2 regions of the Bacillus paranthracis genome follow, and region 1 is predicted to be linked to the other one. Evidence: riboswitches for the same ligand, from Rfam matches in the RefSeq annotation. Region 1 holds a riboswitch; the other holds the start of a gene.
The links. Region 1 has a riboswitch for cyclic di-AMP ahead of NLJ82_RS04020 (hypothetical protein). Riboswitches for the same ligand answer to the same signal wherever they lie in the genome.
Positions count from the first base shown of each region.

Region 2: another riboswitch for cyclic di-AMP. It lies ahead of NLJ82_RS09360 (APC family permease); the one in region 1 lies ahead of NLJ82_RS04020 (hypothetical protein).

Region 1 is NZ_CP101135.1:791,545-801,544, forward strand. It holds gene thiO (glycine oxidase ThiO) at 1-856, shown strand, start outside; gene thiS (sulfur carrier protein ThiS) at 872-1,075, shown strand; gene thiG (thiazole synthase) at 1,078-1,848, shown strand; gene thiF (thiazole biosynthesis adenylyltransferase ThiF) at 1,841-2,860, shown strand; gene thiD (bifunctional hydroxymethylpyrimidine kinase/phosphomethylpyrimidine kinase) at 2,876-3,688, shown strand; cyclic di-AMP (ydaO/yuaA leader) riboswitch at 3,774-3,921, shown strand; gene NLJ82_RS04020 (hypothetical protein) at 4,015-4,401, shown strand; gene NLJ82_RS04025 (hypothetical protein) at 4,418-4,648, shown strand; cyclic di-AMP (ydaO/yuaA leader) riboswitch at 4,910-5,055, shown strand; gene NLJ82_RS04030 (SipW-dependent-type signal peptide-containing protein) at 5,154-5,258, shown strand; gene kdpF (K(+)-transporting ATPase subunit F) at 5,258-5,335, shown strand; gene kdpA (potassium-transporting ATPase subunit KdpA) at 5,355-7,022, shown strand; gene kdpB (potassium-transporting ATPase subunit KdpB) at 7,036-9,126, shown strand; gene kdpC (K(+)-transporting ATPase subunit C) at 9,143-9,724, shown strand; gene kdpDN (KdpD-like non-kinase potassium sensor) at 9,781-10,000, shown strand, end outside.
Region 2 is NZ_CP101135.1:1,829,429-1,839,428, reverse strand. It holds gene NLJ82_RS09360 (APC family permease) at 544-2,370, opposite strand; cyclic di-AMP (ydaO/yuaA leader) riboswitch at 2,515-2,661, opposite strand; gene NLJ82_RS28650 (hypothetical protein) at 2,801-2,929, shown strand; gene panE (2-dehydropantoate 2-reductase) at 2,985-3,929, opposite strand; gene NLJ82_RS09350 (hypothetical protein) at 4,105-5,580, shown strand; gene trhO (oxygen-dependent tRNA uridine(34) hydroxylase TrhO) at 5,774-6,733, opposite strand; gene NLJ82_RS09340 (Nramp family divalent metal transporter) at 7,212-8,507, shown strand; gene NLJ82_RS09335 (M23 family metallopeptidase) at 8,568-9,428, opposite strand; gene NLJ82_RS09330 (sensor histidine kinase) at 9,500-10,000, opposite strand, start outside.

The sequences.
Region 1 (10,000 bases):
CATCGATATTGGGTATGAAGAGAAAGGCATTTATCGCATTGCTCAAAATGAAGATGAGAAGGAAAGAATTCTTCACATTATGGATTGGCAGCAGAAAACCGGTGAAGATTCTTATTTCCTAGCGGGAGATCGTTTGCGAGAGAAAGAGCCGTATCTATCTGAGTCAATTATAGGGGCTGTATATTATCCGAAAGATGGTCATGTTATTGCACCAGAGCTTACGAAAGCATTCGCACATTCCGCATCATTCTCGGGTGCTGATATATATGAGCAAACAGAAGTATTTGATATCCGTATTGAAAATAATAAAGTGACTGGAATTGTGACAAGCGAAGGTATGATCACTTGCGAAAAAGTTGTTATTGCGGGTGGCTCATGGAGCACAAAGTTACTAGGTTATTTTCACCGCGAATGGGGTACATATCCAGTTAAAGGAGAAGTAGTAGCGGTCAGAAGTAGAAAACCACTTTTAAAGGCGCCTATTTTCCAAGAAAGATTTTACATTGCACCAAAGCGCGGCGGACGTTACGTAATTGGAGCAACGATGAAGCCCCGTACATTCAATAAAACTGTGCAACCAGAGAGTATTACTTCTATATTAGAGCGCGCGTATACAATATTGCCAGCATTAAAAGAAGCGGAATGGGAAAGCGCATGGGCAGGATTAAGACCACAGTCGAATCATGAAGCTCCTTATATGGGAGAGCATGAAGAAATAAAAGGTTTATATGCTTGCACAGGCCATTATCGAAACGGCATTTTATTAAGTCCTGTTTCTGGTCAATATATGGCTGATTTAATAGAAGGAAAGCAGGAGAATCACTTGCTAGATTCATTGCTTTCTAAAACAGTTTAGAAAGGGGATGAAAGTTTGAATTTAAAAATTAATGGTAATCAAATTGAAGTGCCAGAGAGTGTGAAAACAGTAGCTGAGCTACTTACACATTTAGAGTTAGATAACAGAATTGTTGTAGTAGAGCGTAATAAAGATATTTTACAAAAAGATGATCATACAGATACATCTGTTTTTGATGGAGACCAAATTGAGATTGTAACTTTCGTAGGAGGCGGTTGATTATGTTAAACATTGGACCATTTTCATTTCATTCTAGACTTTTATTAGGAACAGGAAAATTCCCTGATTTTGATGTGCAGCAAAAGGCAATTGATGTATCTGAGGCAGAAATTTTAACGTTCGCAGTACGTCGTATGGATATATTTGATGCAAAGCAGCCTAATTTATTAGAGAGACTTGATGTAAAAAAATATACGTTATTACCGAATACAGCCGGAGCAAAAAATGCTGAAGAAGCTGTTCGTATTGCAAAATTAGCAAAAGCTTCAGGGCTTTGCGACATGATAAAGGTAGAAGTTATTGGTGATGATAGAACGTTATTACCTGATCCGGTAGAGACGTTAAAGGCATCTGAAATGTTACTAGAAGAAGGATTTATCGTACTTCCGTACACATCTGATGATGTTGTATTAGCACGTAAATTACAAGAACTTGGCGTGCATGCGATTATGCCAGGAGCATCTCCAATTGGATCAGGACTTGGTATTGTAAATCCATTGAATTTGAGCTTTATTATTGAACAAGCGACATTACCAGTTATCGTTGATGCTGGTATCGGTAGCCCGGCTGATGCGGCATTTGCGATGGAATTAGGAGCAGATGGTGTGTTATTAAATACAGCTGTATCAGGAGCAAAAGATCCTATTAAAATGGCACAAGCAATGAAATTAAGTATTGAGGCAGGCCGTTTAGGCTTTGAAGCAGGTCGTATTGCACGTAAACGTTGTGCAACAGCAAGTAGTCCTTTAGAAGGAATGAGCGTAGTTGAATAATCGATATTCTCGCCAAGAACTATTTTCTCCAATTGGAGAAGAAGGACAGCAAAAGATAAGGGAAAAGCATGTGCTCATTATCGGTGCAGGCGCACTAGGTAGTGCAAATGCAGAAATGTTTGTAAGAGCTGGTGTTGGCACAGTAACGATTGTTGACCGGGATTATGTCGATTGGAGTAATTTACAAAGGCAGCAATTGTATGCAGAGAGTGATGTGGAAAATAATCTTCCGAAAGCTGTAGCAGCGAAGAAGCGTCTAGAAGAGATTAATAGTGAAGTAAGAGTAGAAGCGCTCGTTCAAGATGTAACAGCTGAGGAGTTAGAAGAACTCGTTACAAACGTTGATGTAATGATTGATGCAACTGATAATTTCGAAACGCGTTTCATTGTGAATGATATGGCACAAAAATATTCTATTCCATGGATTTACGGAGCATGTGTAGGGAGTTACGGTCTTTCTTACACAATCCTTCCTAGTAAAACGCCATGTTTATCTTGTTTATTACAATCGATTCCGCTTGGCGGAGCGACATGTGATACAGCGGGGATTATATCACCTGCTGTATCTCTCGTCGTTTCTCATCAAGTAACGGAAGCTCTTAAACTGTTAGTGGAAGATTACGAATCACTTCGAGATGGACTTGTATCGTTTGATGTATGGAAGAATGAATATTCATGTATGAATGTGCAAAAGCTTCGTAAACATAATTGCCCTTCGTGCGGAGAGAATGCATTATATCCTTATTTAAACAAAGAAAATACATCGAAAACAGCAGTTTTATGCGGGAGAAATACAGTTCAAATTAGACCACCTCATAAAGAGGAAATAGATTTTGAACGATACAAAGAGCTGCTGCATGATCGTGTGAATGATTTAAATGTAAATCCATATTTATTATCATTTTCTGTGGAAGAAAAGAGATTAGTTGCTTTTAAAGATGGTCGTGTACTTGTACATGGAACGAAAGATATAAGTGAAGCAAAAACAGTTTATCATCGTTATTTTGGATAGAAAAGGATGAGTGGGATGAAAGTAAATAAAGCTTTAACAATTGCAGGATCTGATAGTGGCGGCGGTGCCGGCATTCAAGCAGATTTAAAAACATTCCAAGAGCTTGGTGTGTATGGGATGACGGCTATTACGGCAATTACTGCTCAAAACACGCTTGGCGTTCAAGGGGTATATCCAGTTTCGTTAGAAGGTATTACGGAACAGTTGAATTCAATTGGTACGGATTTAACACCAGATGCTGTGAAATTAGGAATGTTATTTAGCAGCGAAATTATTCAAATTGTAGCAGAACATATTAATAAATTTGGCTGGAATAATATTGTACTAGATCCTGTTATGATTGCTAAGGGCGGTGCATCATTATTACAGCAAGAAGCAGTACAAGCGTTAAAAGAATATTTATTGCCAGTAGCAACAGTTGTAACGCCGAATGTTCCTGAGGCAGAAGTGTTAACGGGGCTAGAAATTCATAACGTTGAAGATAGTAAAGAGGCTGCAAAAGTATTGCATGAATTAGGGGCGAAATATGTACTTATGAAGGGCGGACATGCAGAATATCAAGGTAATGAAGTAATTGATTTACTTTTTGATGGAGAAAAGTTTATTGAATTTAGAAGTGAACGAATTCCTTCAAAGCAAACGCATGGAAGCGGGTGTACATTTGCTTCAGCGGTTACAGCTGGACTTGCGAAAGGATACTCAATTGAAGAGGCAGTTCAAGAAGCAAAACAATTTATTAGTATAGCAATTGAAGAGCCGCTACATATTGGAAGTGGTCATGGACCGACGAATCATTTTGCATATAAATTGAATAAAGCACATGTATAAGTAGACAAAAGTCAGTTGTATAACTGGCTTTTTTTTCTGTTTACTTTTTCTAGATACAAGAGTAATATATCAGCCAGAATATATTTTTTGTAATACGCTGAGTCCAATTATATGGAGCGGAGGAACCAATTTGTGCAGTGTCACTAGGGGTGAATCTTTCAATTTTGAAAGTAGGGCTACTCTCAAAGTCCGAATCCGACAGCTAACTTCGTAAGCGTCTTGAGAGAGGACGGTGCCATGATGGATACATCACTTCATCGATCTGATTAGTATAGGGGAATATCAATCTATGTTTGAGTTCTTTTATGCTAAGGAGGATGAGGTACATGGAACTAACACTTATTTGTGTTGGAGAAGAAAGCAAGGTAAATAGTTTAATAGATTTAGTAGCGTTTCAACATGAGTTAATTATTTTTACCGCAAATGAAGAGATAGCGGCTGAAGTGAGGAATTGTGGGTTTGATTGGACGTATAGCTGTAGTAAGGAGCAGGATTTTGCTAGTGTTTGTGAGTGTATTAAGAAGGTGATTTTACTAGGGGATGAGCTTCCAATTATTAGCTTCTTTACAGAACACATTCGCTTTTCTTTTCAAGCACCTATTACTGTTGTTACAAGGAATAAACGATACCCAGCGAGGCTCTATGAAACAATTGGAGCTACATTTGTCGTGTTTACGAATTGTGATAATATTTCTTTTTTATTTTTTGAATAGGGCGGGGGAGAAGAAGATGAAGGTGTTGTTACTAGGAGATATAGCGAATCGTTGGGCGGTATCGGTAGAGCGAGTTCAAGAATTGGTGGTACTTGATCCTATTTTTCCAAGGCCCTATATCATATTGCCATCGAAAGACGCTTTATATTTAAAAACAGATGTTATCGAATATGAGCAGCTACATGCAGAATTGTCACAAGTTTATATTCGCGGGAGAAATTTACGTGCTTTTTTACGAGGAGAATAAATAGTGAATAAAAATAGAGCGAATGCTAAGTGCAACAAGCTATGCACTTCATGTCATTCGCTCTTTTTATTTCGTATTTAAAAGATCATTTATGTGAAAAAGAAAGAAAAGACGAGAAAACAGATGAAAAAATATTAATAACACTCAATGTAAGCGTTTAAATAGATGGATATTTTCTTATTTTCAGTAATTTAGCTCTTTACAAGTGAAAAATAGAGGAGTATATTTACTCTCATAAATCATTCATAAAATTTCCAAAAAAACCTAAAATCGCTGAGTTCCAGAAATGGAGCGGGGGAACCAATTTTGTGCATTGTCACTTGGGGTGAATCTTTCAGTTTTGAAAGTAGGGCTACTCTTTAGGCCCGAATCCGACAGCTAACCTCGTAAGCGTTTAGAGAGGAGGTTTACTTTTTGTTGTTCATTTTTTGAACACTGAGTAGAGCTCAGTGTTCTTTTTTAATATTTTAATGGTAAATTTTTACAGAAAGGTGAGAGGGTAGCTATGTTAGATGTTGTAATGATCGGAATTTTTGTTGTGTTAGTCGCATCGATGGCAAGTCTTGCAAGTTGGTCAGATAAAGTTGTGAAAGAAGGGAAGCAATCATGATGATTGTTTTATCAGTTATTGTTGCAGCAATTACGGTGTACTTAGTGTATGCATTATTAAATCCGGAAAAGTTTTAATTAGGGGGAGTCATTCATTATGATCTGGGTTGCAGTCGTTATTACAATGCTATTGTTTATTCTTGTGGCAAAGCCAACGGGAATTTATTTAGAGAAAGCCTTTCAAGGTAGTAAAAAGCTAGATAAAGTATTCGGGCCTTTTGAAAAACTTATTTTTAAAATTACGGGTGTAAAAGAATATAATCAAACGTGGAAACAGTACGCATTATCATTAGTTTTATTAAATGGATTTATGATTGTTGTCGTATATTTCATTTTCAGACTACAAGGAGTATTGCCATTAAATCCAGCACACATTGAAGGAATGGAGCCTACGCTCGCTTTTAATACAGCAATTAGTTTTATGGCTGATACGAACTTACAGCATTATAGCGGTGAAAATGGTTTATCTTATTTATCACAATTAATCGGAATTACATTCTTAATGTTTGCAGCACCGGCAACGACGTTAGCGCTCGTTATGGCATTTATAAGAGGGCTAGCTGGAAAAGAACTCGGTAACTTTTTCGTTGATTTTACGAGAGCATTAACGAGAGTGTTTCTTCCTATCGCATTTATGGCGGCACTAGTCTTTGTCGCACTTGGTGTACCACAAACGTTAGACGGGGCAGTTACGGCGCAAACGATTGATGGCGCGAAACAAAGTATTTTACGCGGGCCAGTTGCATCATTCGTGTCCATTAAGGAACTTGGAAATAACGGCGGTGGATTTTTCGGAGCCAACTCTACGCATCCTTTCGAAAATCCAGGGCAAATGAGTAATATTTTGCAAATGATGCTTATGATGTTGTTGCCAACAGCACTTCCATTTACGTACGGACGAATGGTAGGAAATAAAAAACAAGGTCGCATCCTTTTCGTTTCACTATTCATGGTGTTTTTACTAGGATTTATAACAATTACGACATCTGAATTAAACGGGAATCCAGCTTTAAATGGAATGGGTATCGAACATGTACAAGGAAGTACAGAAGGAAAAGAAGTAAGGTTCGGAACAGTATTTTCTTCACTATACGCAACAGTAACGACAGCTGCTGAAACCGGAGCGGTGAATACGATGCATGATACGTTAACACCAATTGGTGGGTTAGTACCACTCGTAAATATGATGTTAAACACAGTATACGGCGGCGTTGGAGCAGGCTTTGTGAACATTATTATGTATGCGATTATCGCAGTTTTTATATCAGGATTGATGGTTGGACGGACACCGGAGTTTTTAGGTAAGAAAATTGAAGGGAAGGAAATGAAATTAATTGCGGTAACGATACTATTTCATCCACTGCTTATTTTAGGATTTTCAGCATTAGCTCTTTCAACAAGTTTAGGAACGGATGCTATTTCTCATTCCGGTTTCCACGGTTTGACGCAAGTAGTATATGAATACACATCGTCAGCTGCGAATAACGGATCTGGATTTGAAGGATTAGCGGATAATACACCGTTTTGGAATATTACAACTGGTTTAGTTATGTTTTTAGGACGCTATTTCAGTTTAATTACGATGCTAGCTGTTGCAGCTTCATTGAAAGAAAAGACGGTTGTACCAGAAACAGTCGGAACGTTCCGTACGGATAATAGTTTATTTGGCGGCATTTTCATCGGAACAATTGTAATTGTCGGTGCATTAACATTCTTCCCAATGTTGGTACTCGGTCCAATTGCAGAATTTCTTACATTGAAGTAATGGAGGGTAAATGATGAGACCGGTAGTAGTAAAAGAAAAAAGAGTAAATGAGTCGCAAATACATGTTGTAGAAGAGGAAGTTAGACAAGCGAAAACAATGGATCGTGATATCGTGACACATGCGATGAAACAGTCCTTTGCGAAATTGAATCCAAAAGTCATGATAAAGAATCCGATTATGTTTGTTGTAGAAATTGGATTTATCATTACGTTCATTTTATCGTTTCTTCCAAGTCATTCTAGTAGTGTACCAGGATGGTTTAATATAACAGTTTCTTTCATTCTCTTATTTACAGTTTTATTTGCTAATTTTGCAGAAGCATTAGCGGAAGGACGGGGGAAAGCGCAAGCCGATTCTTTAAAACAGTCGAAGAAAGATGTGTTTGCCAATGTTGTAAAAGAAAATGGGAACATTGTTCAAGTTTCAGCAACGGATCTGAGAAAAGGTGATGTTGTTATTGTAAAACAAGGAGAAATGATTCCAAGTGATGGGGAAGTCATAAAAGGATTAGCATCTGTTGATGAATCTGCGATTACAGGGGAATCAGCTCCTGTAATAAAAGAAGCTGGCGGTGATTTTTGTTCCGTAACAGGCGGTACGATGGTTGTAAGTGATGAGATTACGATTATCATTACGAGTAATCCTGGTGAATCATTTATTGATAAAATGATCTCTTTAGTAGAAGGGGCTGCTCGTCAAAAAACACCGAATGAAATTGCTTTAAATACAGTATTAACGAGTTTAACGCTTATTTTCTTAATCGTTGTTGTGACGCTGCCGATTTTCACAAATTATTTAGGGTTTCAAATTGATACAGCTGTACTTGTAGCATTGTTAGTTTGTTTAATTCCAACGACAATTGGTGGATTATTATCAGCGATTGGTATTGCCGGGATGGACCGTGTGACAAAGTTTAATGTGTTAGCAATGTCGGGTAAAGCAGTAGAAGCTGCTGGCGATATTAATACAATTATTTTAGATAAAACGGGTACGATTACTTTCGGGAACAGAATGGCTCATACATTATTACCTGTAGGAAATGAAACGATTGAGCAAGTTGGAAAGTGGGCTGCGATTAGCTCAGTTTTAGATGAAACACCAGAAGGTCGATCTGTTATCGAGTATGTGCAAGCGAAATCTATATCATATAATAGAGAACTTGCGGAACAAGGTGAGTTTGTTCCATTTAAAGCAGAAACGAGAATGAGTGGTGTTGATTTACAGGACGGAACGAAAGTGAGAAAAGGTGCTGTCGGTAGCGTGATTGAATGGGTTCAGTCACAAGGTGGAACAATTCCGAAAGATGTAAATCAAAAAGCAGATTTCATTTCAAAAGAGGGCGGAACACCACTTGTAGTTGCAGTGAATAATCGTATTTACGGTTTAATCTATTTAAAAGATACAGTAAAACCTGGTATGCGTGAACGTTTTGAACAGTTGCGTCAAATGGGGATTAAAACGGTTATGTGTACAGGGGATAACCCATTAACAGCAGCAACCATTGCAAAAGAAGCAGGAGTAGATGAGTTTGTTGCTGAGTGCAAACCAGAAGATAAAATTGCAGTTATTAAAGCAGAGCAAGATAAAGGGAAACTCGTAGCGATGACAGGTGATGGTACAAATGATGCGCCGGCATTAGCACAGGCTGATGTTGGATTAGCGATGAATAGTGGTACAACAGCTGCGAAAGAAGCAGCCAATATGATTGATTTAGATTCGAACCCGACAAAAATTATTGAGGTTGTAGGAATCGGTAAGCAATTGTTAATGACACGTGGTGCGTTAACGACGTTTAGTATTGCAAATGATATAGCGAAATATTTTGCAATCATTCCAGCAATGTTTACACTTGCGATTCCGCAAATGGAAGCATTGAACATTATGAAACTAACATCACCACTGTCAGCGATTTTATCAGCATTACTATTTAATGCGGTTATTATTCCATTACTCATTCCATTGGCGATGAAAGGTATCGCATATAAACCGATGAGTTCGAATGCACTACTTGGCCGAAACCTACTTATTTATGGGCTTGGCGGAGTGATTGTACCGTTCATTGGAATTAAAGTAATTGATATGATTGTCGGCTTGTTTATATAAGGAAGAGGGGAAAGAGATGGCGAAGAAACAAAGTATACTATCACCAATCATCCGTATTACTTTTACATTTTTAGTGTTGTGCGGACTTGTATATCCGCTTATTGTTACTGGTATTGCACAAGCAGTAATGAAGGATAATGCGGATGGAAGTCTAATATATAATGATAAAAATGAAGTGATTGGTTCTAAATTAATCGGTCAAAATTTCACAGATCCACGTTATTTTCATGGGCGTGTTTCTAGTATTGAATATAAAGCAGAAGCGTCTGGTTCAAATAACTATGCACCGTCTAATCCAGATTTAGAGAAACGAGTAGAGAAAAGTATTGAAGAGTGGAAGAAACAAAATCCGAGCGTTCCAGTTACAGAAGTACCAATCGATTTAGTGACAAATTCAGGTTCAGGGCTTGATCCTGACATTAGTCCGAAGGCAGCTTCCGTGCAGGTAGAGCGTATCTCTAAAATAACGAATATTCCGAAAGAAACGCTAAATCAATTGATTAAGGAGCAAACAGAAGGTGCGGCACTTGGCTTATTTGGAGAAAACCGTGTGAACGTTTTAAAGTTAAATTTAGAATTACAGAAACTACTGAAATAGTAACAACGCTACCTCAATCTAAAGGATTGAGGTAGCGTTGTTTCAAAAGAAGGGTTGTGAATGTTTTGTATGCGGATGATTATAAACCAACTTTTCAAAGGCGAACACCAGAAGAGTATTTAAAATATATTCGTCAGCAAAACCGTGGGAAGTTAAAGCTATATGTAGGAGCAGCTCCAGGAGTAGGGAAAAGCTATAAAATGCTCTATGATGCTAGAGAGATGAAAAAGGACGGTATGGATATTGTAATTGGTTTAATTGAAACGCACGGGAGAA
Region 2 (10,000 bases), 1.0 Mb from region 1:
CTTACCCATAATTTGAGATGGTTAAAATAGAGAACGTTCTCACCGCAATACATGTATGAACCACCTCTCTCGTATTGCTACAGTACTTACTTATCTTCACAAAACATTTTATTATTTTTTCATATGTGATTAGTATGAATAACATTGTATAAAATTTCTATTTTACAGCAATTTCCACATTCACACAGTGAATATATTACATAAAAATATTATTCATATTAAACTAAATAACGTACGTAAATATGAAATTCCGTTTTGTTTTCATATAAGTTTTATACTGTAAGGTCATTTAAACACAGCTATTTATATAACGTAAAGAAGTATTTTCATTCCCTTTATTTTCAAGCTTTCATGTCTTTATTTTAAAATATAATCCACTTTACTTTTTCAATTGAAATATCCATATATCACAACAAAAACCTCTACTTACTCACAGATGTAAAAATTATATCAATATATCTTTCGGATTCGTATGCAATTATGCATAGCGTATACACAAAAAGGATAGCTTCACTTTCGTAAAGCTATCCTTAAAAAACCTTCTTATTTTTTCAAATGATATGGTACTGTTGTAATAACAACATTTCTTTTATAGAGTAAATACGCACGAATGAGTAAACTAGACTGATTATGAAGAATGTTATGCCAACCTTTTTTCGGAATGAATTGTGGTATAACGACCGTAACTCGGTAATTTGATTCACTCGCTTTATACTGTACTGTATCAATGAACTTTGTTAGCGGTTGAATAATACTTCTATAATGAGAATGTAAAGTAACAAGCCTTACTTCAGGTTGCCACTTCTTCCATTTCTCTTCAAATTTCTTTTCCTCTTCTCTGTCAAAAGCGACATATACAGCAATAACTTGATCTGCTGAAAGAGACTTTGCATAGTTCAATGAGTTTTCTACCACATGTGTCATACCAGCTACTGGAACGACAATTACATTTCCTTCAATCGGAACAATCCGTTCACAAGTTTTTAAACTTAGTTGGTCTCCTACTGCATCATAATGCTTCTTAATTCGGTGGAATAAGAAGATAATTACAGGTAAGAAAATAAGGATTGACCAAACTTGTGCAAATTTAGTTAAAAAGAACATACTCATTACGATAAAACTAATGACTGCACCAATTAAATTGACCGTTAATCGTAAAGCCCATCCTTCCGGTTTTTCACGAAGCCATTTTAATACCATACCACTTTGAGAAAGGGTAAATGGAATAAATACACCTACTGCATATAACGGAATTAAATGCTCTGTTTGCCCTTGGAAAGCTACAATTAAAATAATCGATGCGATTCCAAGTATAATAATTCCATTTGAGTAACCTAGGCGGTCTCCTCTAATCGTAAACATTCTTGGTATAAACTTATCTTTTGCAAGGTTTACTGCTAATAACGGAAACGCAGAATATCCTGTGTTAGCAGCAAGGATTAATATTAAAGCTGTTGTACCTTGTATGAAATAGTACATGAAATTACGTCCAAATGTTTGTTCAGCAATTTGTGAAACAACTGTTACTTCTTTACTTGGAGAAATTCCGTAATAATAAGCTAAGAACACAATTCCTGAAAATAAAACTGCAAGTAATGCACCCATTGCAAGCAATGTTTTCGCTGCATTGTTTGGCGCAGGATCTTTAAAGTTCGGAATTGCATTTGAAATTGCTTCAACACCTGTTAAAGCAGAACTACCTGATGCAAATGCTCTTAGTAATAAAAATAAACTAATCCCTGCAACTGGTGTTCCAATCGGCGTGTGTAAAGCCTGCGAAACGTGCCCCGTTAAAATATTGTATATCCCTACACCAATTAATATAAATAGTGCCAAAACGAATAAATAAACAGGATATGCTAAAACGGAAGCTGATTCCGTTACACCTCTTAAATTTAAGATGGTAATAAATATAACAAATATAATCGCAATGATTACATTATGTGCATGTAAACTAGGAAAAGCAGATGTGAGCGCATCTGTACCTGCAGACACACTTACTGCAACAGTTAAAATATAGTCAACTAATAAAGATCCTCCAGCAATTAAGCCTGGATTCATCCCTAAATTTTCTTTTGATACAACATACGCGCCCCCGCCATGCGGATAAGCAAAAATAATTTGACGATAAGATAAAATAAGGGCCGTCAATAATACTAATACCCCAACAGCGATCGGAATGGAATACCAATAAGCGATCGCTCCAACACCTGCTAAAGCAATTAAAATTTGCTCTGGACCGTAAGCAACTGATGACAATGCGTCAGAAGATAAAATAGCTAAAGCTTTCGTTTTATTAAGCTTCTGTTCTCCAAGCTCTGTTGATTTTAACGGTCTTCCAATTAAAAATCTTTTAATAGATGAAACCACTGCTGTCCACTCTCCAATAATTTTGTACGAACTTTTCTGCTAGTTATAGCGGATAAACGATTTCTTCAGAAAACAAAAAATGTCTACAAGCCATAACGAAATAGACTTGTAGACATTATTTTTTTTGTCGCACAAGCTCCACCTTCCTTCTCAATATAACGCTTACGAGGTTAGCTGTCGGATTCGGGCCTATGAGTAGCCCTACCTTTTTCAAGGATTCACCCCATTGGATTCAGAACTAATCCATAAGAACGGGTCCCCCGCACCATGCGGTTTCAGCGATTTAGAAAATTGAAACTGTGGATTATAATACTCCTTTATTTTCAAAATGTAAACAAAAATTTTTAAAAAGAAAAAATTAAAATGATTGCGCATAATCCGCTGGTAAATATACATAATGAATACTAAAAAATCAATAAAGGAGATCTATATGTCTAAAGAAAAGAAGCCTATTTTTTCCGATTCCTATTTAGATGCATTAGCAAATGAAATTAATCAATTATACGGTAAACGTGAACAGGAAATAAATTTGACAGATAGAACAAAAAGAAATAAATGATTTGTCATAAAAAAAGAAAGCAATACACTTATATATTGCTTTCTTTTTTATTTTTTCATACATCTAATTCTATTACAGATCTGTTAAAGGTCATCTCTTCATACACCTTTAAATTTTGATATATAGTGCCTAATAATGGTGCCGCTATTGAAAATTGCTCTGCTACATCCAGTAAATATCCTTGCAAGTGCTTCCCTTCAATAAACGAACCCTTTTCCATATCACGTTGCATTGATGACTTCATATCATACGAAATTTTATCAATCGTTTTCATATGTTCCTCGGCAATATTTTCCTTTACGGGGGCTCCTAATACTCTCATGATTTGTACAGATTCCTCAAACACATTACGGATAAAATCACGGCCGCCTTCACTTTCACGGATTGGTCCAATTGGTGCACGCATTAACGTTGTCACACCGGACATTACAGTAATAAATAAATATTTATGCCACATATCTTGCATAATGTTTTCACTTAAAATAAAACTAGATTTCGTACCTGCAAATGCTTTAGAAATATGCTTTATTCTCTCTGAATTTTGAGACTTCATTTCTCCAAACATAAGTCTATTTGCAGCGCTAGTTTGTACAATTTCTCCTTGATCGTTTAACGTCGTCTCGATAAAGCATAAACCACCAATTACTTTTTCCTCACCGAATTCCTTTTGTAATAGCGATACATGAGCAATACCATTTAGCAACGGAATGATTACAGTACTTTCACCTACAAACGGCTTCAAATCTTGAATTGCCTCATTTAAGTGATACGCTTTTGTTGAAAATAGAATCACATCAAATGGAGCAGTTTGATCTTCTTTCGTTATTAATTTCGGTTGGAAGGAAAAATCCCCATTAACACTGCGGATTACAAGTCCTCTTTCCTCCAATTGTTTTTTCCGTTTACTACGAACAAGAAAAGTAACATCTTCTCCTTTTTCTACTAAGCGTCCCCCAAAAAAGCCTCCAACGCCTCCCGCTCCTAATACTAAAATACGCATACAACATCCCCCTTTTCAAAATACAATTTTATAACATTCAGTATACATAACATTATACATGTCCCCTACTAAATAAGCTGAATTTTCATTCTTACTCAAGTATAAAACAGTGGTTATTTTCAAATGAATTTGGGCATGTTGTTTTTATAGCATATTTGGAAAGGAAACAATGTAAATGGAGGCAATACATACAATCGAGGAAAAAGATGTAACAACAGCTATATTTCAATTTATATTCCCGTTTTCTTTTAAAACTGGATATGAACAAAATATGTTCCCTTTCTTACAGAAAAATGATTTTCACCCTTTTCGACTCGATCATCTTGAAAATGAAAATACATACTACGGAAAGTTTCAAGTTTCACATCAAAATATGGAAGCATACTACCTTTCATTTACCAATAAAATTCTCTTTCCTCACTCAGAGCATCAAAAAGGATTGCAGCGCTATTCTAAAGACCTTAACTTAACTGGACATTTAACAACAAATCTTATTTCCGTTCCATTTAAGATTCATTCTATTGACGTAACACTTTGTCCTTATGAGCTTGGCTTCTTAACAATTCGGACAGAAATAGAGACCGCTCCAAACATGACATTATCAGAAGCAATTGAATTCGCCGCCCGCTTCCGTGTACTTGAAACTAAAAATGATACAAATGAAACGATTTGCATTGAATGTAATGAAAAAAAATATTCCCAAGTGGAAAGATTCATTTTTGGTTATTTATTTCATGGCATAACAGATTTCTTTGAGAAGAAGAGATTAAGAAGTTCTTACTTTCAAACCTTTCCTTTCTTTGAAGATCAGCGAATGTACGTACAAACTTTATTATCTATAAAAGAAGATATGGAACTGAATGAAGTGGATGTTTATCGTACTTCTAGTCTTTCCGGGTTAACAAGTGATGGCAAGGCATATGTGAGTGCAAATAATCTGCCTTATATTCATGATTATTTAAAACAACACGCTTACCAAAGATGGGCTCCGAATCGCTATTTCATAATGGAAGAACATATATTCACATGTGTAACAAATGAAGGAGAACGCGAATTTACTAAACTTGCGAGTCAAATGTATGGGGAGTTTTATTACGCTTTATTATTAAATCTATTTCATAAAATTGTTTTATTGAAAATGGCAAACGCTTATGCTGAGTTAAACATTGAACAAGATACAAATGAAATAGAGAAATTAATTTATTCAATCAATTCGTTTACGGCGAATTACTTTTCTTTAGAGCTAGTATCCCAATCACAGAGTGAAGATATTTTCTTTCGCTTAAGAAAGCTTTTTAACATTGAGATACTATACTCAAATGCAAAACAAAATCTTGATAGTTTGTTTAAATATCAAGAAAATGTTGCTTCAAAAAAAGATAGCCTTTTACTATTAATTTTAACGCTCTACTCTGTAGTAGGCCAAATGTTAGGGTTTACTATGATTGATCTGTTAAGAAACACCGATTCAAACAAAATATCATCGCCACTTGAATTTTTCGCGCTTTTAATAGCAATTAGCGGTATCGTCATTTCACTTATTTTAGGTGCGCAAAGTTTATACCAATGGAGTCTACAACATAAACGAAGAAAAGCATGGGTAAAACAAACTGTACTTTCTGCTGTGAGAGAGAAAGATGATAAGAAGTAAAGAAGAGTATTTTTACATTGAAGTATGTGGTACGCTACAGTAATTGAAATTTTTATCAGCGATTTTCAAATTATATCGGCGCAACTCAAAATATATCAGCGATTATTTAAATATATCGACTTACCGACAAAAAACGCCCAAAAATCAAATATAAAAAAGGCTAATCCAAAAATTTAGATTAGCCTTTTCCCTCTTACTTCTCTGCTTCGATTTTCTCTAATGCAGCAGCTACTTGCTCTTCCGTTAATTCATGTTGTATTACGTAGCGGTTACGTGGACTTACACGACATTCGTGAGAACATGCACGTAAATATTTCGCTTCGTTTTCTTCAGAACATAAAATTTTCTTATTACATTCTGGATTTGAACAGTTTACATAGCGCTCACAAGGTTCACCTGTAAAGTGGTCTTTACCAACGATAACATGTTCTTTTTGGTTTACTGGTACAGCGATACGCTCATCGAACACGTAACATTGTCCATCCCAAAGCTCACCTTGTACTTCTGGGTCTTTTCCGTACGTTACAATACCGCCGTGAAGCTGACTTACATCTTCATAGCCTTCACGAACTAACCAACCAGAAAACTTCTCACAACGAATTCCACCTGTACAATAAGTTAAAATCTTTTTGCCTTCAAGTATTTCTTTATTTTCACGAATCCAATCTGGTAATTCACGGAATGATTCGATATCAGGTTTGATCGCACCTTTGAAGTGACCTAAATCAAATTCATAATCATTTCGCGCATCAATGATAACTGTATCTTCTTGTTTCATTGCTTCATAAAAATCTTTTGGCTCTAAATACTTCCCAGTTATTTCGTGTGGGTTAATGTCATCTTCTAGGCGAAGTGTAACTAACTCTGGACGAGGACGCACGTGCATTTTCTTGAATGCATGACCATCAGCTTCATCTATTTTAAATACGATACCGTCAAAACGTGGATCATTGTTCATTGCTTCCATATATTTCTCTGTTTGTTCTACAGTACCAGAACAAGTTCCGTTAATACCTTCTTTAGCTACAAGAATTCTTCCTTTTAATTCAAGTGAATTACAAAATGCTAAATGCTCTGCCGCGAATTCTTCTGGGTTTTCAATTGTTGTGTACATGTAATATAGTAATACTCTGTATGGTTTTGTAGTTGCCAATGTATTTCTACCACCTATCTAATTTTTAAAATCATGTATAAGTTAACGTTCATATCAAAACATATATAATAAGAAAATGAATCCCATTTCCTTCTCTTTATACTATTTTCTATCAGTTAACAAAAATAAAAAACAAGATTACACACCAAAACACTGTGGTTATGTTGTAATCCCAATATATTATATATCATACAAATGCAATTCCATCAATTAATATGCTGTATTATCGGCTTTATGTTCACATAAATTTCAAAATTGACCCTTTAATTTATTATGTTTCCCCATGTCATCACACCATAAACTCCCAATTTATTTTACGTTATCACACCATCCATTGCATAAAGGCATATAATTTGCATTAAGGAAACTTTCGTGTTCAAATGAAATTATCATATAACATATCTAAATGTATTGAAATAATGAGTAAGAATAAATACAATAATTTCATCAAGTTAACATTTTAAAGGGGAAAACTACTATGAATAAAGATATAACAAAAGATGAACATCTCCCTTCTGAAAGTACAACCGTACAATCAGCTCACTTAGCTTTAAGTGGAGAAACAAAAGGCTGGAAAAGACTGTTACCATTTTTAGGACCCGCTTTTATAGCGTCCGTTGCTTATATTGATCCTGGCAACTTTGCTACAAATATCGCAGCTGGTTCACAATATGGATATTTACTATTATGGGTTATACTCGCCTCTAACTTAATGGCTGTATTAATCCAAACTTTATCAGCTAAATTAGGAATTGCTACAGGAAACAATTTACCCGAAATAGCTCGTGAAAACTTTCCAAAGCCTGTGTCTATCGGTTTATGGATACAAGGTGAACTAGTTATTATGGCTACAGATTTAGCGGAATTTATTGGAGCTGCATTGGGGCTTTACTTACTATTTGGAATCCCGATGCTACCTGCCGCTTTAATTACAGCAGCCGGATCATTTATTATCCTTGAATTTCAACGTAGAGGATTTCGTCCACTAGAAGCTATTATTACAGGAATGATTTTCATTGTAGTAATTGCTTTTGGCATTCAAGTTTTTTATGCAAAACCAGAATTAAGTCCCCTTCTTTCAGGACTATTTATTCCAAAATTCCAGGGTGTAGACAGTATATTACTTGCAGCAGGGATTTTAGGTGCGACAGTTATGCCGCATGCAATATACTTGCATTCTGCATTAACACAACGCCGTGTGGTCGGAACAACTGACGAACAAAAGAAAAAGATTTTTCGTTTCGAATTTATCGATATTATTATTGCAATGGTTATTGCTGGAGCAATTAATGCAAGTATGTTAATTGTTGCTGCTGCACTATTTTTTAAAAACGGCTTGCACGTTGAAGATTTAGATGTTGCTTACACTCAATTTACCAACTTAGTAGGTCCTGTATCAGCTGCTTTGTTTGGAATTGGGCTCTTATCAGCAGGACTATCTAGCTCTTCTGTCGGTACAATGTCGGGTGATATTATTATGCAAGGTTTCATTCGCATGCATATTCCGTTATACTTACGCCGATTTATTACAATGATTCCACCATTAGTTATTATCGCTTTAGGTGTAAATCCAACTTACGCTCTAGTCATGAGCCAAGTCGTCTTATCATTCGGTATTGCATTTGCACTAGTGCCACTTATTATGTTTACAAGTAACAAAAAGATTATGGGTGCACTCGTTAACCACCGTATAACAACATTTATCGCTTGGATAATTGCAGCACTCGTTATCGTTTTAAATATCTTCTTACTGTATCAAACATTTGTAGGGTAATGAAAAAAGGGTATTCCAATTTTAATTTGGAGTACCCTTTTTGGATGAAATGATTTTCTTCTAGTTACCACTTGTGTATGTCCCTCTTTCCGGCATCATGACACCATTTTCAGTTCGAAAGTAAAGTGGCAATCCTTCCGCAAAAAACATACTTACCTTGGACGGATCTTGCCTTTGATGATGAATATGTAAATGCGGCTCACTTGAACTTCCTGAGTTACCGACTTGAGCAAGAAATTCTCCTTCATTTACATGTTGTCCTTCCTTCACTTTAATTGACCCTTTCTTTAAATGCGCAAGAACCAAAAATGTCCCTGTTTCATCTAGTCGTAAATAAATATGATTTCCCGCCATTGACTGAAAATCATCCGATCCCGGAACTAAATCTTTTTCATCATTATTAATTGATACAACTGTTCCAGAAGCTGGTGCCATTACTCTCGCTCCGTATATTCCATAGGCCTTTAATTTACTACTTTTCACTTCAGCAGGTGGAATGAGAATATCATATGCCCACCTTTCATTTGGTTTTATAACGTGATAGTTCATTTCTAACCGATCACCACCCCAACCTATTAATGCTCGCTCATTCAAAGGAAAACGAACTACTGCTTTAGGACTCATAGATTGTATATCTGCTGGATAAGCAATTCTACCTATATTAGCAAACCAACCGACAGGCCAAGCTCCAATGATAGAAAACAGAATGATTAAGAATAGCGTTCTATCTATCCGCTTTCTAAAAATGCCTTTCCAAAAAAATATTATTACTGATCCTACCAAGAGGAAAACTGAAATAAAACTAAAAGCCTGTATACTCCACCAAACAAAAACTGATGTAACACCATTAGCTACATAAACTAAGATCCAACTTATAATTAAAAAAGAAACTATAATTACTAATAAAAATGCCTTCCACATGTCGCGTCCCTACTCTCATATCCTTTTTCTCAATGATACAAAGTAAAAATTACGACATATAAAAGAAATACTTACGACTTTCTTACTTTTTTATACTGCGGTAATTTCACAGTAAAAACTGTTTCTTTATCGTTACTACGTACAGTGATATCCCCTTGATGGAGATCGGCTATACTTTTTGAAATTGCAAGTCCTATTCCTTTCCCGCCCGTATGAGAACTACGTGATTTTTCACTACGATAAAATTTCTCAAAAACGTAAGGAAGGTCCTCTTTCGGAATACATTGCCCAAAATTTTTAATTTCTATTTCAACATTCATGTCTCTTTTAGAAATTTGAATTACAATCTCCTTTCCGTCTTTCCCGTACATAATACTATTACTAATTACATTTTCGAATAACCTCACCATAAGTGCTACATCCATTTCCACATGTAACTCCTTATCACCTTTCATACAAAAGCTCATATTGGCATCATCTAGTTGTGGTACAAAATCAATCATAATTTGTTCCATTAATGCTTTCATATTTACTACACTTTTATGTAATTCAATCTCTCTATAATTTATTTG